DNA from 4 places in the Gordonia sp. ABKF26 genome. Region 1 is predicted to be linked to each of the others. Evidence: predicted binding sites of a transcription regulator. Region 1 holds the regulator's gene; each other region holds the start of a gene.
What was found. Region 1 encodes LexA, which represses DNA repair genes until DNA is damaged. Its sites were predicted from a motif close to CGAACANNTGTTCG; they were not measured.
Positions count from the first base shown of each region.

Region 2: the regulator LexA is predicted to act here: its motif matches at 1,785-1,798, upstream of AB4Z55_RS22320 (DUF222 domain-containing protein).
Region 3: the regulator LexA is predicted to act here: its motif matches at 1,729-1,742, upstream of AB4Z55_RS06765 (DUF222 domain-containing protein).
Region 4: the regulator LexA is predicted to act here: its motif matches at 2,020-2,033, upstream of AB4Z55_RS23050 (DUF222 domain-containing protein).

Region 1 is NZ_JBGCVZ010000003.1:3,566,765-3,569,971, reverse strand. Features, by position in the region: gene AB4Z55_RS16475 (phosphoenolpyruvate--protein phosphotransferase) at 1-933, shown strand, start outside; gene lexA (transcriptional repressor LexA) at 911-1,615, opposite strand; gene AB4Z55_RS16465 (LysM peptidoglycan-binding domain-containing protein) at 1,858-2,397, shown strand; gene nrdR (transcriptional regulator NrdR) at 2,497-3,009, shown strand; gene hrpA (ATP-dependent RNA helicase HrpA) at 2,983-3,207, opposite strand, start outside.
Region 2 is NZ_JBGCVZ010000003.1:4,830,985-4,834,191, reverse strand. Features, by position in the region: gene AB4Z55_RS22320 (DUF222 domain-containing protein) at 53-1,759, opposite strand; gene AB4Z55_RS22315 (ABC transporter substrate-binding protein) at 2,001-3,080, opposite strand; gene AB4Z55_RS22310 (ABC transporter ATP-binding protein) at 3,092-3,207, opposite strand, start outside.
Region 3 is NZ_JBGCVZ010000003.1:1,366,016-1,369,222, reverse strand. Features, by position in the region: gene AB4Z55_RS06775 (AAA family ATPase) at 1-637, shown strand, start outside; gene AB4Z55_RS06770 (VWA domain-containing protein) at 743-1,618, shown strand; gene AB4Z55_RS06765 (DUF222 domain-containing protein) at 1,776-3,207, shown strand, end outside.
Region 4 is NZ_JBGCVZ010000003.1:4,999,182-5,002,388, forward strand. Features, by position in the region: gene AB4Z55_RS23035 (hypothetical protein) at 1-780, shown strand, start outside; gene ykgO (type B 50S ribosomal protein L36) at 848-970, shown strand; gene AB4Z55_RS23045 (NADPH-dependent oxidoreductase) at 1,074-1,871, shown strand; gene AB4Z55_RS23050 (DUF222 domain-containing protein) at 2,064-3,207, shown strand, end outside.

The DNA.
Region 1 (3,207 bases):
ACCGCCGACGGCATCGCCGTCTCGGTGCTCGCCAATGTCGCCGACGGATCGTCGGCGCGGGCCGCCGCCGGGCACCCGGTCGAGGGCGTCGGACTCTTCCGCACCGAACTCGCCTTCCTCGAACGCGCCGACGAACCATCGGTCGACGAGCAGGCGGCGATCTACCGCGAGGTACTCGATGCCTTCGACGGCCAGAAGGTGGTGATCCGTACCCTCGACGCCGGCTCGGACAAGCCCTTGAGGTTCGTGACCCACCCAGACGAATCCAATCCCGCGCTCGGTGTCCGTGGGGATCGAATCGCCCTGGCGCATCCCGAGATCCGAGCCCACCAGCTCGACGCGATCGCGCACGCCGCGTCGGGTTCCGACGTCGCGCCGTGGGTCATGGCGCCGATGATCGCCTCGCCGTCCGAGGCGCGCGCCTTCGCCGCGGAGGTCCGCGGCCGGGGCCTGGTCGCCGGGGTCATGATCGAGGTGCCCGCGGCCGCCATCCTGGCCGAGGCCGTGCTCGCCGAGGTGGACTTCGTGTCGATCGGCACCAACGATCTGACGCAGTACACGATGGCGGCCGATCGGATGTCGGCCGATCTCGCCGGATTGACCGATCCGTGGCAGCCTGCGGTGCTCAGCCTGATCGCGGGTGTCGCCGCAGCGGGTGTCCGCCAGGGCAAGCCGGTCGGGGTGTGCGGTGAGGCGGCTGCCGATCCGAATCTCGCCTGCGTGCTCGTCGGTCTCGGGGTGACCTCGCTGTCCAGCGCGCCGACCGCGGCCGCCGCGGTGGGGGCTCGGCTCGGCGAGGTGACCGCCCAGGACTGCCGCGCCGCCGCCGACGCCGCGCTGGCCACGTCCGACCCCGCCGCGGCGCGAGAAGCTGCCGCGGCGGTGCTCGACCGTTCGGTCGGGGGAGAGGTCAGACTCGCCGCATCACGGTGACGACCTTGCCGAGGATCACGGCGTCGTTGCCCGGGATGGGATCGAACAGCTCGTTGTGCGGCATCAGCCACACATTGGCGCCCTGACGCTTGAAGGTCTTCACGGTGGCCTCGCCGTCGATCATCGCTGCGACGATGTCGCCGTTGTCGGCGACGTTCTGCTGCCGCACGACGACCCAGTCGCCGTCGCAGATGGCGGCGTCGATCATCGACTCGCCCACGACGCGCAGCAAGAAGAGCGAGCCCTCGCCGACCAGCTCGCGAGGAAGCGGGAACACGTCCTCGACCGCCTCCTCGGCCAGGATCGGGCCACCGGCCGCGATCCGGCCGAGGACCGGCACGAAGGTCGGCTCGGGCAGCCGGCCGGCCGACGGGGTCTCCGGCGACGGCGATTCGCTCGGCGCGATGTTGACCGCACGCGGCCGGTTCGCATCCCTCTTGAGCAGACCCTTGCGCTCGAGGGTCCGTAGCTGGTGGGCGACCGACGATGTCGAGGCCAGGCCGACCTCGTCGCCGATCTCGCGGATGCTCGGCGGGTAACCGCGCTCGCGTACCGAGCGGCGGATGACTTCCAGGACCCCGAGCTGGCGCGGGGTGAGTGAGGCCTCGGCGGCGGCGACGTCGATAGGGGCCTCGTCGTCGGCTCCCCGCGCTCGGCCGCGCCTATCGCCGGTGTCACTCATGTTCGGTTCCTCTCGTTTTCGGAACGTGCTGGTAGATGGCCCGTGGGGATGTTCAGCCGCGTCCGAGCCTAGCGGAGTGCGACCTGCACCTCAAACATTTGTTCGATGTGTCGCGAGACTTTGTCGGTGCGCCGTGCTACAAATTCGAACATCAGTGCATCGAACATCTGATCGAAGTTCGAACACCGAACGCCAGACACCCGAACACCCGAAGATCCCGCACCGAACACCCGGAGGGCACCATGCGCACCGCCACTCTCGTCGCTCCCGTCCGTACCGAGCGTCCCGACACCATCCGGGCGCGCACCGACCGCGCCGACCGTATCCGGACCCGGACCCCGCTGTCCGACGGTTCTCGGCCCGTCGACAACCGGCCGGCAGGCAACCGTCCGGTGGGCGGGTCGCCACTGACGCCACGCGTCGGCGGCACGCACTGCGGCTCCCCGGTGGGTGCCCGGGGCCGCGGGCCGGTCGGTCCGGATGCAGCGGTGTTCCGTCGCCGTCGCCGCACCGCCGTCGCGGTCCTCGCCGGCGTCGGCCTCGCGTTCGTCGTGTGGGTGTTCGGTGTCGTCGGTCAGAACTATTCGGACTCGATGACGCCCGCCGCGGTGAGCGCAGAGGTCGTCCACGTGCGCGCCGGGGATTCCCTCAGCACGATCGCCGGCCGGGTGGCGCCCGAGATGCCCCGCGACATCGTGATCGACGAGATCGTCGCGATGAACGATCTGCCGTCGAGTGCGCTGCAGGTGGGTCAGCCCCTGCTCACCCCCCGGTACCGCTGAGGCCGGGCGGTATCCTCGATGTCACAGGGGCCGGCCGAGAAGCGGCCGGGCGCACGGTTTCGGTGCGTTCCAGCGTCCCGCGACCTGCGTGAGGACACGATGCGCTGCCCCTTCTGCAAGAACGACGACACCAAGGTCATCGACTCGCGTGTCGCAGATGAAGGGCAGGCCATCCGACGGCGTCGCTCGTGTGTGGAGTGCGGGCGCCGATTCTCCACGGTGGAGAGCGCCGTGCTCGCCGTGGTCAAACGCAACGGGGTCACCGAGCCGTTCAGTCGCGAGAAGGTCATGCGCGGTGTGCGTCGTGCCTGTCAGGGCCGGCACGTCGCCGAGGACGCACTCGCGCAACTCGCCCAGCAGGTCGAGGACACGGTGCGCGCGAGCGGATCGGCCGAGATCCCCAGCAACGAAGTCGGTCTCGCGATCCTGGGTCCGCTGCGTGATCTCGACGAGGTGGCGTACCTGCGGTTCGCGTCGGTGTACCGGTCGTTCGACTCGGTGGACGACTTCCAGCGCGAGATCGACGATCTGAAGTCGTCGGCGTCCGGTGGCGGACGTGTCGAGACCGCCACCACCGATCCCGTCTCAGCCGAGTCGGTCCAGAGCTCGTAGGACGCGCTTCTCCGACACGGGGAACGCGGTACCGAGACGCTCGGCGAACAACCCGACCCGTAGTTCCTCGACGAGCCACTGCGCCTCGTCGTCGACGATCGCCCGTCGGTGCTCAGGGACCTGTTCGAGCCGTTGGGCCCACCGCTCGACGACGCGATCGACGACCGCGACGCCGGCCTTGTCGCGCGCGGCGGACGC
Region 2 (3,207 bases), 1.3 Mb from region 1:
GCCGGGCCCCTCGTGTTGTTTCTGCGTGGTCCGCTCGCCGTGTCGCGTGCACTCACGCGTGGTCGGCGAGGATGCGTGCGAGGGCTGCTTCGACCGGGGTCAGTGGTGGGGTGGTGGGATGCTTCGGCAGTGTTCGCGGGTGGACGAGTTCGCGGTAGGCGAGTTCGAGACGCCGACCGCTGTCGCCATTGCCGACGGCGTCGGGGCGCGACTGGTCGCCGGGCCCTTTGCCCCCTGAGGAGCGCCCGAAGCTTGCGGAGGGCGCGTCACGAAGGGTCCGGCGACCGAGTCTGCGAAACCCTCGGGTGGTCGGTCCGTGGATCTCGGCGCGTATGTCGCGTAGGTGTTCGGCGAACCGCCGGGGTATGTCGGGTCGGCGGTTGAGGTGTTCGGGGTTGGGTGGTGCGCCGGGTTCGGCGTTGAGTCGCCAGATGCAGCGGCCTTCGTCGGGTCCGGTCCGTGCGATTCGGGTGGTGTATTGCCCGGGTGCGTCGCCGACCATGCGGTTGTGTCGTGGGCAGGCGGGTGCGAGGTCGTCGATGTCGGTGAGACCGCCCTTGGCCCAGTCCTTGTGGGCGTGATGGAGTTCGACCTGGGTGGCGGGCTGATCGCAGCCGGGTGCCGAGCACACTTCACCGTCGGGGCGCGCGAAGGACACGAGGCGTTGTTCGCGGGTCGCCAGACGTCTGCCTCGCCCGAAGTACAGCGGGACGGCGGTGGCGTCCTTGAAGATCGCCAACCACGGCTGAACCTCGCCGGCCATCGCGACTAGGTCAGCGATGGGCAGCAGGGTGCCGGTGGCGGTGGTGGCGAGTCCGGCTTCGCGGATCAGGTCGCCCAGATCGGCTTTGATGATCAGATGGGCGGGCAGGCCGCGGTGCGACGTTCCGAGAATCCCGTCGGCGAAACCGGCGGCCAGTGCGGCGTCGAGGGCGTCGTGATTTGTCTGGGCGGGGGTGCGTTGGTCGCGGTCGGCTGCGGTGGCCAGGGCGTCGGGGTCGGCGGTGCCGGCCGGTCCGCTGGGTGAGGCGGGGTCGTCGGGGTTGTTGAGTCCGGGTTTGCCCCAGACGGCGAACATCATCGTGAGCCGGGCGTGGAGTGCGGGAGTGAGGGTGCCGGAGATGGTGGCGGTGCCGTCGGCGCGTTGGCGTCCGATCCACAGGCCGCGGCGCCGTTTCTGGTCGGTGTCGTCGGACAGGGTGCCGTCGGGGTCGAGGTGAGCGAGGAGCCGCGCGCCGAGTTGGGTGATGTCGGCGGGTGTGTGATCGGCGGCGATCTCGGCCATCTGACGCTCGGCAGCGACTTTCACATCATGCTCGACGGCGTGGGGAATCCGGTCGAGGACATCGAGGGCGGCCTGCACGTGTGCAGAGCCAACCGCTCCCGCAGCGAACGCCTCAGCGAGGCAGGGGTGTTCGGGCGGTAGGACCTCGCCGCCGAGGCTGGTGCGGGTGGCGGTGGCGTCCATCTGCTTACGACGCCGCATCGGGTTCGACACCCGCAGCCGATGGGTCATGAACTGCATGAGCGTGCGGCAGCCGGCCTTGCGGGGCAGGTCGCGAGCCTCGACCTGATCGATCTGCCGGTCACCGGCGACTGTCAACCGTGCGATGGCACGTTCGGTCTCGGCTGCCACGTCAGTCAACTCGGCGTCGGCACATGGCGCCAGGTCCACGGACTGCAGTTCGTCGAGGATCGCATGCAACTCGGTGACGAGTTCGACGGCTCGCGGTTTCGGCGTGGCTGATTCGTCAGACATGGCCACCCCCCGAGAACCGTTGCTGCGAATGTACGTTCGAGTGTACACCGACACGGCTACATCGCAACCTCTAAAGCTCTGTTGTGCAACGGTATTCGTCGGCCAAGAGTTGTCGGTGCCTCATGGTAGGGGCCTGAATGCAGTCAGGTGTTGCGAACATCGACGGTGGGCGCACTGGATCCCCCAGGGGCGGCGGCACGACAATCGCCGCCGCCCGCGTGCTCTACGGGCGTTCGGCGACTCACTGCAGCCAGTTGTTGCCCCCGAGGTCCAGCTGCGCGACGTCGAGGCTCGGGGTGATTCCGGATTCCGGTGCGAGGCCGTGGTTCTCGAGGACATTGCGCATGATCTCGGCGGCGTCGATGTTCAGCGGGCTCGACACCCACATTGCGTACGGCAGGTTCACGAATCGGTTCTCGCGTACCGCCTTGAGATTGCGGCTGGCCGGGTTGGACCGCAGCGCGGCGATCTTCTCCTCGACCGTCTGACCGGGGTAGTCCACGAACACGATGACGTCGGGGTCCGCGGTGGTGAGCCGTTCCCAGCTGACGGCGGTCCACGTGTCGTCGATGTCCTCGGTCGCATTGCGGGCGCCCGCGGCGTCGATGATGCCCTGCGGGCCGCCGTAGGACCCGGAGGAGAAGATGGTGTCGGAGACGCTGTCGAAGACGAAGACCGTGGGCTTGTCGGCGGGTTGCGGTGCGGCGCGGAGCTTCTCGAGGCGGTCGGCGACCTCGTCGGCCGCGGCGGCGCCCTGGTCCGGGTTGCCGGTGATGGTTCCGATGTTGCGCAGGTCGGTGTCGAGCGCGACCCACGGGTCCATGGTGCCGCGCTGCGCCTCACCCTCGACCTGCCGGCACGCCTCGGACAGCTGGTAGACGTCGATGCCGTGGGATGCGAGGATCTCCGGCGTGATCCCGCGGGACTCGCTCATGCCGTAGTTGTATCCGGCATAGAGCACCTGGGGCTTCGCGGCGACGATGTTCTCGAGCGTGGGACGCTCGGCCGCGACCTCGTTCAGGGTGTCCACCTGAGGTCCGTACTCGAGCCGGAGAACATCTTTGTCGCGGGCGAGCGCACTGACCGCCACCATGTTGTCGCGGGCGCCCGCCGCCAGGGCGATCGCGATCATGCCACCGTCGTTGACGAACAGCCGGTCGAGCGGCTGGGGGAAATCGACGTCGGCTCCACAATTGGCCACCGTCACAGTGTTTTCGGTGGCCGCGGTGCTGTCGGTCGAGCATGCGGCAACCGCGCCCAGGGTCAGTGCGGCGACCAGGACGGCGGCGGTCGGGTGGACTCGGGAGGTGCGCGTACTCAAGGGATGTCCTCTCACAGGGTGTCTGTCGTCAGAGCTCGGGGAGCAGAAGTGTTGGGGGAGTTCAGCAGGAGGTGTGGCAGGCCCGTCGCCGGGTGGGTGACAACGGTCCCGGACACCTCGAAGACGG
Region 3 (3,207 bases), 2.2 Mb from region 1:
GCTCATCGAGGCCATGCGCGCCGGCGGGTTCCTCTATGTCGAGGAGTTCAACCGCGCGCCGGAGGACACCATCGACACTCTGCTCACCGCGATGGCCGAGCGGACCATCACCGTCCCGCGCGTCGGCACCATCGCCGCCCAGCCAAGTTTTCGCATCGTGGCGTCGATGAATCCCTTCGACAATGTCGGCACCACGCGCCTGTCGACCTCGGTCTACGATCGCATGTGCCGGCTGGTCGTCGACTATCAGGACGACGCGGCGGAGCGCGAGATCGTTTCGCGCAGGACAGAATTGTCGTCGGCGAGAGTGGTCGCGGATGCCGTCGCCGTCACCCGCGACACCCGTCGACACGACGCCGTCCGTCAGGGCAGCAGCGTACGCGGAGCGATCGACACCGCACTCCTCGCGCACCAGCTGTGCGAGATGCGCGGCACAACCGTCCCGGTCGACGACGCGGTCGAACCGCCACGCGACCTGCCGTCGGCGTACACCGCCACCTTCCTCGACGCCATGCAGGTTGCCCTGTCCGGGCGGATCCATCTCGACGACGTCGCGTTCACCACCGCCGAACAGGTGCTCGGCGAGATCTGGCAGAACCACTTCCTACTGGCGCCGGCGGCGGCCGACCCGGGTTGAAGAGCGGTCGACGCCGATTCACCGCTCCGGCGCGATTCGGTCAGCACTCAACCCCGTCGACGGAAGCCACTGCGGCGCAGACCCAAACAGCTGTCGGAAAGCCCGATGCTGTTCGAGCCCGCGGGCCGCGGCGGCGCCGTCGTCCCGATCGGTCGACGTGGACGTGCCCGGGACGTGCCCCGCGGGACCTCGGGTGCGGTCGTCGCGGTCACCGATGACGCAGGTACCCGTGACGACGATTCCCCTGCGGCACAGACCGACCCGGTCGCGCGAGAGCGGGCGATCGGACTCGCCAGACGACTCCGACTCGCACGTCCCGTGGAGACACGGAACGCACGCCGCAGCGCCAACGGTGTACTCACGACCCAGCGTTGGCGGGGTGGCTCCGATGAGCTCGATCTCGACGCGACCCTCGAGGCACTCATCGGCAACCCGATTCCCGAGGACGACGACATCCGCGTGCGCGAGCGCGTCCGGCGCCGACGCTCCATCGTGCTGGCGGTCGACGTGTCCGGCTCCGCCCGCGGCGAGCAGGTCCGCACCGCGGCCGCGACAGCCGGCGCACTCGCCGGTGAACTCGGTCGCGACGACCTCGCCGTTATCGCCTTCTGGTCCGACGCCGCGCTCATCGTCCCTCTCGGCCGACCGGTCACCACCGAACAACTCGTCGACGAACTCCTCGCACTGCCCGCACAGGGCCTGACCAACGTGGCCTTCCCGCTGCAGACCGCCCTCGAACAGCTGGCCGGCGCACCTCGCGCAGACGCTCGCGTGATCCTGTTGAGCGACTGCGTCCACAACGCGGGACCCGACCCCCGGGACGTGGCCGGCCGACTCCCCCGTCTCGACGTGCTGCTCGACATCTCGGGGGAGCACGACGCCGAACTCGGGAAGGACTTGGCGCTCATCGGCCGGGGCCGGTGCCGGCCGATCCGGGACCACCACGACGTGGTGCCCGCACTCCAGGCGATCTTCGCCTAGGCGGTGGCGGATAACCGCCCTTATCACATGGCCCCGACAATCTATTGCCGTCGAATACGGTTGCACAACAGTATTTTTGGTCTTGCCATGCGTTCCCGTTCGTGTACACTCGAACGTACATTCGCAGCAACGGCTCTCGCCGGGGGGGGTGGCCGTCATGACAGATACCCAACGGCACGACGGCACCGACGCGCCGACCCCTCGTGCGGTCGAGTTGGTGGCCGACCTGCATGCGATCCTCGACGAACTGCAGACCGTGGACCTGTCTCCGTGTACCGATGCCGAACTCACCGAGGTCGCAGCCGACACCGAACGCGCCATCGCGCGACTGACCGTGGCCGGTGACCGGCAGATCGATCAGGCCGAGGCCCGCGACCTTCCCCGCAAGACGGGCTGCCGCACGCTCATGCAGTTCATGACCCACCGGCTGCGGGTATCCAACCCTGTGCGCCGCCGTAAGCAGATGGACGCCACCGCCACCCGCACCAGCCTGGGTGGCGAGGTCCTACCACCCGAACACCCCACCCTGGCCGAAGCATTCGCCGCAGGGTCTGTCGGCAGCGCGCACGTCCAGGCCGCCCTCGACGTCCTCGACCAGATCCCCCACGCCGTCGAACACGACGTGAAAGTCGCTGCCGAACGGCAGATGGCCGAGATCGCTGCCGATCACACACCGGCCGACATCACCCAGCTCGGTGCGCGGTTGCTTGCTCATCTCGACCCGGACGGCACCCTGTCCGACGACACCGACCAGAAACGGCGCCGCAACCTGTGGATCGGCCGCCAACGCGCCGATGGCACCGCGAAGATCTCCGGCACCCTGACCCCCGAACTAGTTGCCCGGCTTACGATGATGTTCGCCGTCTGGGGCAAACCCGGACTCAACAACCCCGACGACCCCAACTCACCCAGCGGACCCGCCGGCACCGCCGACCCCGACGCCCTCGCGCTCGCAGCCGATCGTGACGGCCGCACCCTCGCCCAGACGAATCACGATGCGCTCGACGCCGCACTCACCGCCGGCTTCGCCGACGGGATTCTCGGAACATCGCACCGCGGCCTGCCCGCCCATCTGATCATCAAAGCCGACCTCAGTGACCTGATCCGCGAAGCCGGACTCGCCACCACCGCCACCGGAACCCTGCTGCCCATCGCTGACCTGATCGCGATGGCCGGCGAGGTTCAGCCGTGGCTGGCGATCTTCAAAGATCACACCGCCGTGCCCTTGTACTTCGGTAGAGGCAGACGTCTGGCCACCCGCGAACAACGCCTCGTCTCCTTCGCCCGCCCCGACGGGGAAGTGTGCTCGGCGCCCGGTTGCGATCAGCCCGCCACCCACGTCGAACTCCATCACGCCCACAAGGATTGGGCCAAGGGCGGTCTCACCGACATCGACGACCTCGCCCCGGCCTGCCCCCGCCACAATCGGATGGTCGGCGACCAACCCGGGCAATACACCACCCGGATCGTCCGGTCCGGCCCCGACGAAGGCCGCTGCGTCTGGCAACTCAATGCCGAACCCGGAGCACCACCCAACGAACGCATCAACCGCCGACCCGACATACCCCGGCGGTTCTCAGAACATCTGA
Region 4 (3,207 bases), 1.4 Mb from region 1:
CACGAGAGCCGCATCCCGGTCTTCGAGCAGGCCACCGACACCCGTCCGCTGGAGCTGAAGAATCAAGGCGTGCGGCCTCGAGTGTGGTTCGGGGAGCGATGGATCAACACGATCTTCGACCTCTTCGAGGAGAACACCCGCTACTTCCCCGCCCTCCTCCCGGTCTCCACCGACACCGATCCACTCGCCGAACTCGACGACGGACGCATCCCGACCCTCGACGAGCTGCGCCTACACAACGGGACCGTGTACCGCTGGAACCGGCCGGTCTACGACATCCACGAGGGCCAGGCCCACCTCCGCGTCGAGAACCGCGTGCTGCCCGCCGGCCCGACGGTCGTCGACACGATGGCCAATGCCGCCTTCTACTACGGTGTCGTCCGCGGTCTCGTCGAGTCCGACCGCCCGCTGTGGTCGCGGATGTCGTTCAATGCCGCCGCCGAGAACCTGCAGTCCGGCGCACGCGCCGGGATGGAGTCCCAGTTGTACTGGCCCGACGTCGGCTGGGTCCGGCCCGACGAACTCGTCCTCCGCCGGCTCCTCGTGCTCGCCGAGGACGGACTGCGTCGGTTCGGGGTCTCCGACAAGGCCCGCAAGCGCTACCTCTCGGTCATCGAGGGCCGCTGCATCTCTCGTCAGACCGGGTCGGTCTGGCAACGCCAGGCCGTGGCGGCCCGCGAACGCGCGGGCGAGAGCCGGGCGCAGGCCTTGCAGGGAATGCTGCGCGACTACGTGACCCAGATGCACGAGGGCGAGCCGGTACACACCTGGGAGGTCTGAGACCCGGCCGTCGACCCGAGGCGACGGAGCTGCTTTAATGGAAACAATTTCCATTAAGGAGGCTCCGTTGAAGGTCCGTGCATCCATCCGTTCGTTGAAGACCCAGCCCGGCTCGCAGGTGGTCAAGCGCAAGGGACGCATCTACGTGATCAACAAGGGCAACCCCAGATTCAAGGCGCGCCAGGGTTGATGGCCGGCGCGGAGGGCGACGTTCCGCTCGCCGCCGCGGGGACTTCCGCCCAGTCCGCGCGAGAAGGTTGTCACACCGGTCCCCGCGCATCAGCATGCTCGGCATGACCATCACCGAACGCTACGCCGACCCCGAAGCCACCCTCGACGTGGTCAGCGAGGTCCTCGGCGTTCAGCTGGCGCACCGTTCGGTCCGTCGGTTCCTGCCGGATCCCGTCGATGATGCCCGGCTCCACGCCATCGTCGCGGCGGCACAGTCGGCCCCGACAGCGTCGAACCTGCAGGCGTGGAGCGTGATCGCGGTGCGAGATCCGGATCGCAAGCGCCGGTTGTCGGTGCTGGCCAACAACCAGGGGTTCATCGACGACGCGCCGCTGTTCCTGGTCTGGGTCGCCGATCTCGGCCGTGCCCGGCGCCTCGCTACGCGCCGGGCAGTGCCGCTCGATGCGACCGACTATCTGGAATCCACGATCATCGGGTTCGTCGACACCGCACTCGCCGCCCAGAACGCGGTCGTCGCCGCCGAATCACTGGGCCTCGGCACGGTGTTCGTCGGCGCAATCCGTAATCACCCCTTAGAGGTGGCCGACGAGCTGAGATTGCCCGACCATGCGATCGCAACCTTCGGGCTGGCGATCGGCCGACCCGACCCCACCGAGCCTGCGGGCGTCAAACCCCGCCTCCCCCAAGCCGCCGTTCTCCACCGGGAGACCTACGACGCCGCGGCCGCGGACTCGCACGTCGATACCTACGACGAAACCCTGACCGGATACAACAGCCGGCATGGCCTCGACGGCGACTGGAGCACAAGGGTTCTCGCCCGGCTCGCCGGCGCAGAGTCGTTGCACGGTCGGGAGAACCTACGTGCCCAATTAGAAGCGCGCGGGCTGCCGTCGTGGTGACAACGCCCGGTTGACTGCAACGAGGATGTTCGTTGTTCCGCTAGGTTATATCTGTTGCCGCCGACAAGCTCCCTTCACCATCACAAGAGACCATACAGATTGCTGGACAGAGCTTTTCGCGACCAGATGCGCCGAGATCGTGTACACTCGAACGTACATTCGCAGCAACGGCTCCCGGGGGAGGTGACCGTCATGGCCGACACGACACACGTCGACGACGATTCGGCGGCGCCGCAACCGCGTGCCGTCGAGCTGGTGGCCGAGCTGCATGCGATTCTCGACAAATTGCAGACTGTGGACCTGTCGCCGTGTACCGATGCCGAGTTGATTGACGTGGCAGCCGATACCGAACGTGCCATCGCACGCCTGACCGTTGCCGGTGACCGGCAGATGGATCAGGTCGAAGCCCGCGACCTCCCCCGCAAGGCCGGCTGCCGAACCCTCATGCAGTTCATGACCCACCGGCTGCGGGTCTCCAACCCGACGCGCCGACGCAAGCAGATGGACGCCACCGCCACCCGCACCAGCCTCGGCGGTGAAATCTTGGAACCCGAACACCCCTGCCTGGCTGAGGCATTCGCGCGAGGCGCCGTCGGCACCGCACACGTCCAATCCGCCCTCGACGTCCTCGACGTCCTCGACCGCATCCCGAACGCTGTCGACCACGACGTGAAAGTCGCTGCGGAACGGCAGATGGCCGAGATCGCCGCCGACCACACACCCGCCGACATCACCCAATTGGGCGCGCGCTTGTTGGCCCATCTCGACCCGGACGGCACCCTGTCCGACGACACCGACCAGAAACGACGCCGCGGCGTGTGGATCGGGCGGCAACGCGCCGACGGCACCGCCACCATCTCCGGCACCCTCACCCCTGAACTCGCCGCCCGACTCACGATGATGTTCGCCGTCTGGGGCAAACCCGGACTCAACAACCCCGACGACCCGAACTCGCCCAGCGGGCCGGCCGGCACCGCCGATTCCGACGCCCTGGCCCTCGCAGCCGACCGCGACCAACGCACCCCCGCCCAGACCAATCACGACGCACTGGACGCCGCACTCACCGCCGGTTTCGCCGACGGCACGCTCGGAACCTCGCACCGCGGGCTGCCCGTGCAACTGATCATCAAAGGCGACCTCAATGATCTGATCCGTGAAGCCGGACTCGCCACCACCGCCACCGGCACCCTGCTGCCCATCCCCGACCTGATCGCGATGGCCGGCGAGATCCAGCCGTGGTTGGCGATCTTCAAAGACGCCACCGCGGTGCCGCTGCATTTCGGTAGGGGCAAGCGTCTCGCCACCCGCGAACAACGCCTCGTCTCCTTCGCCCGCC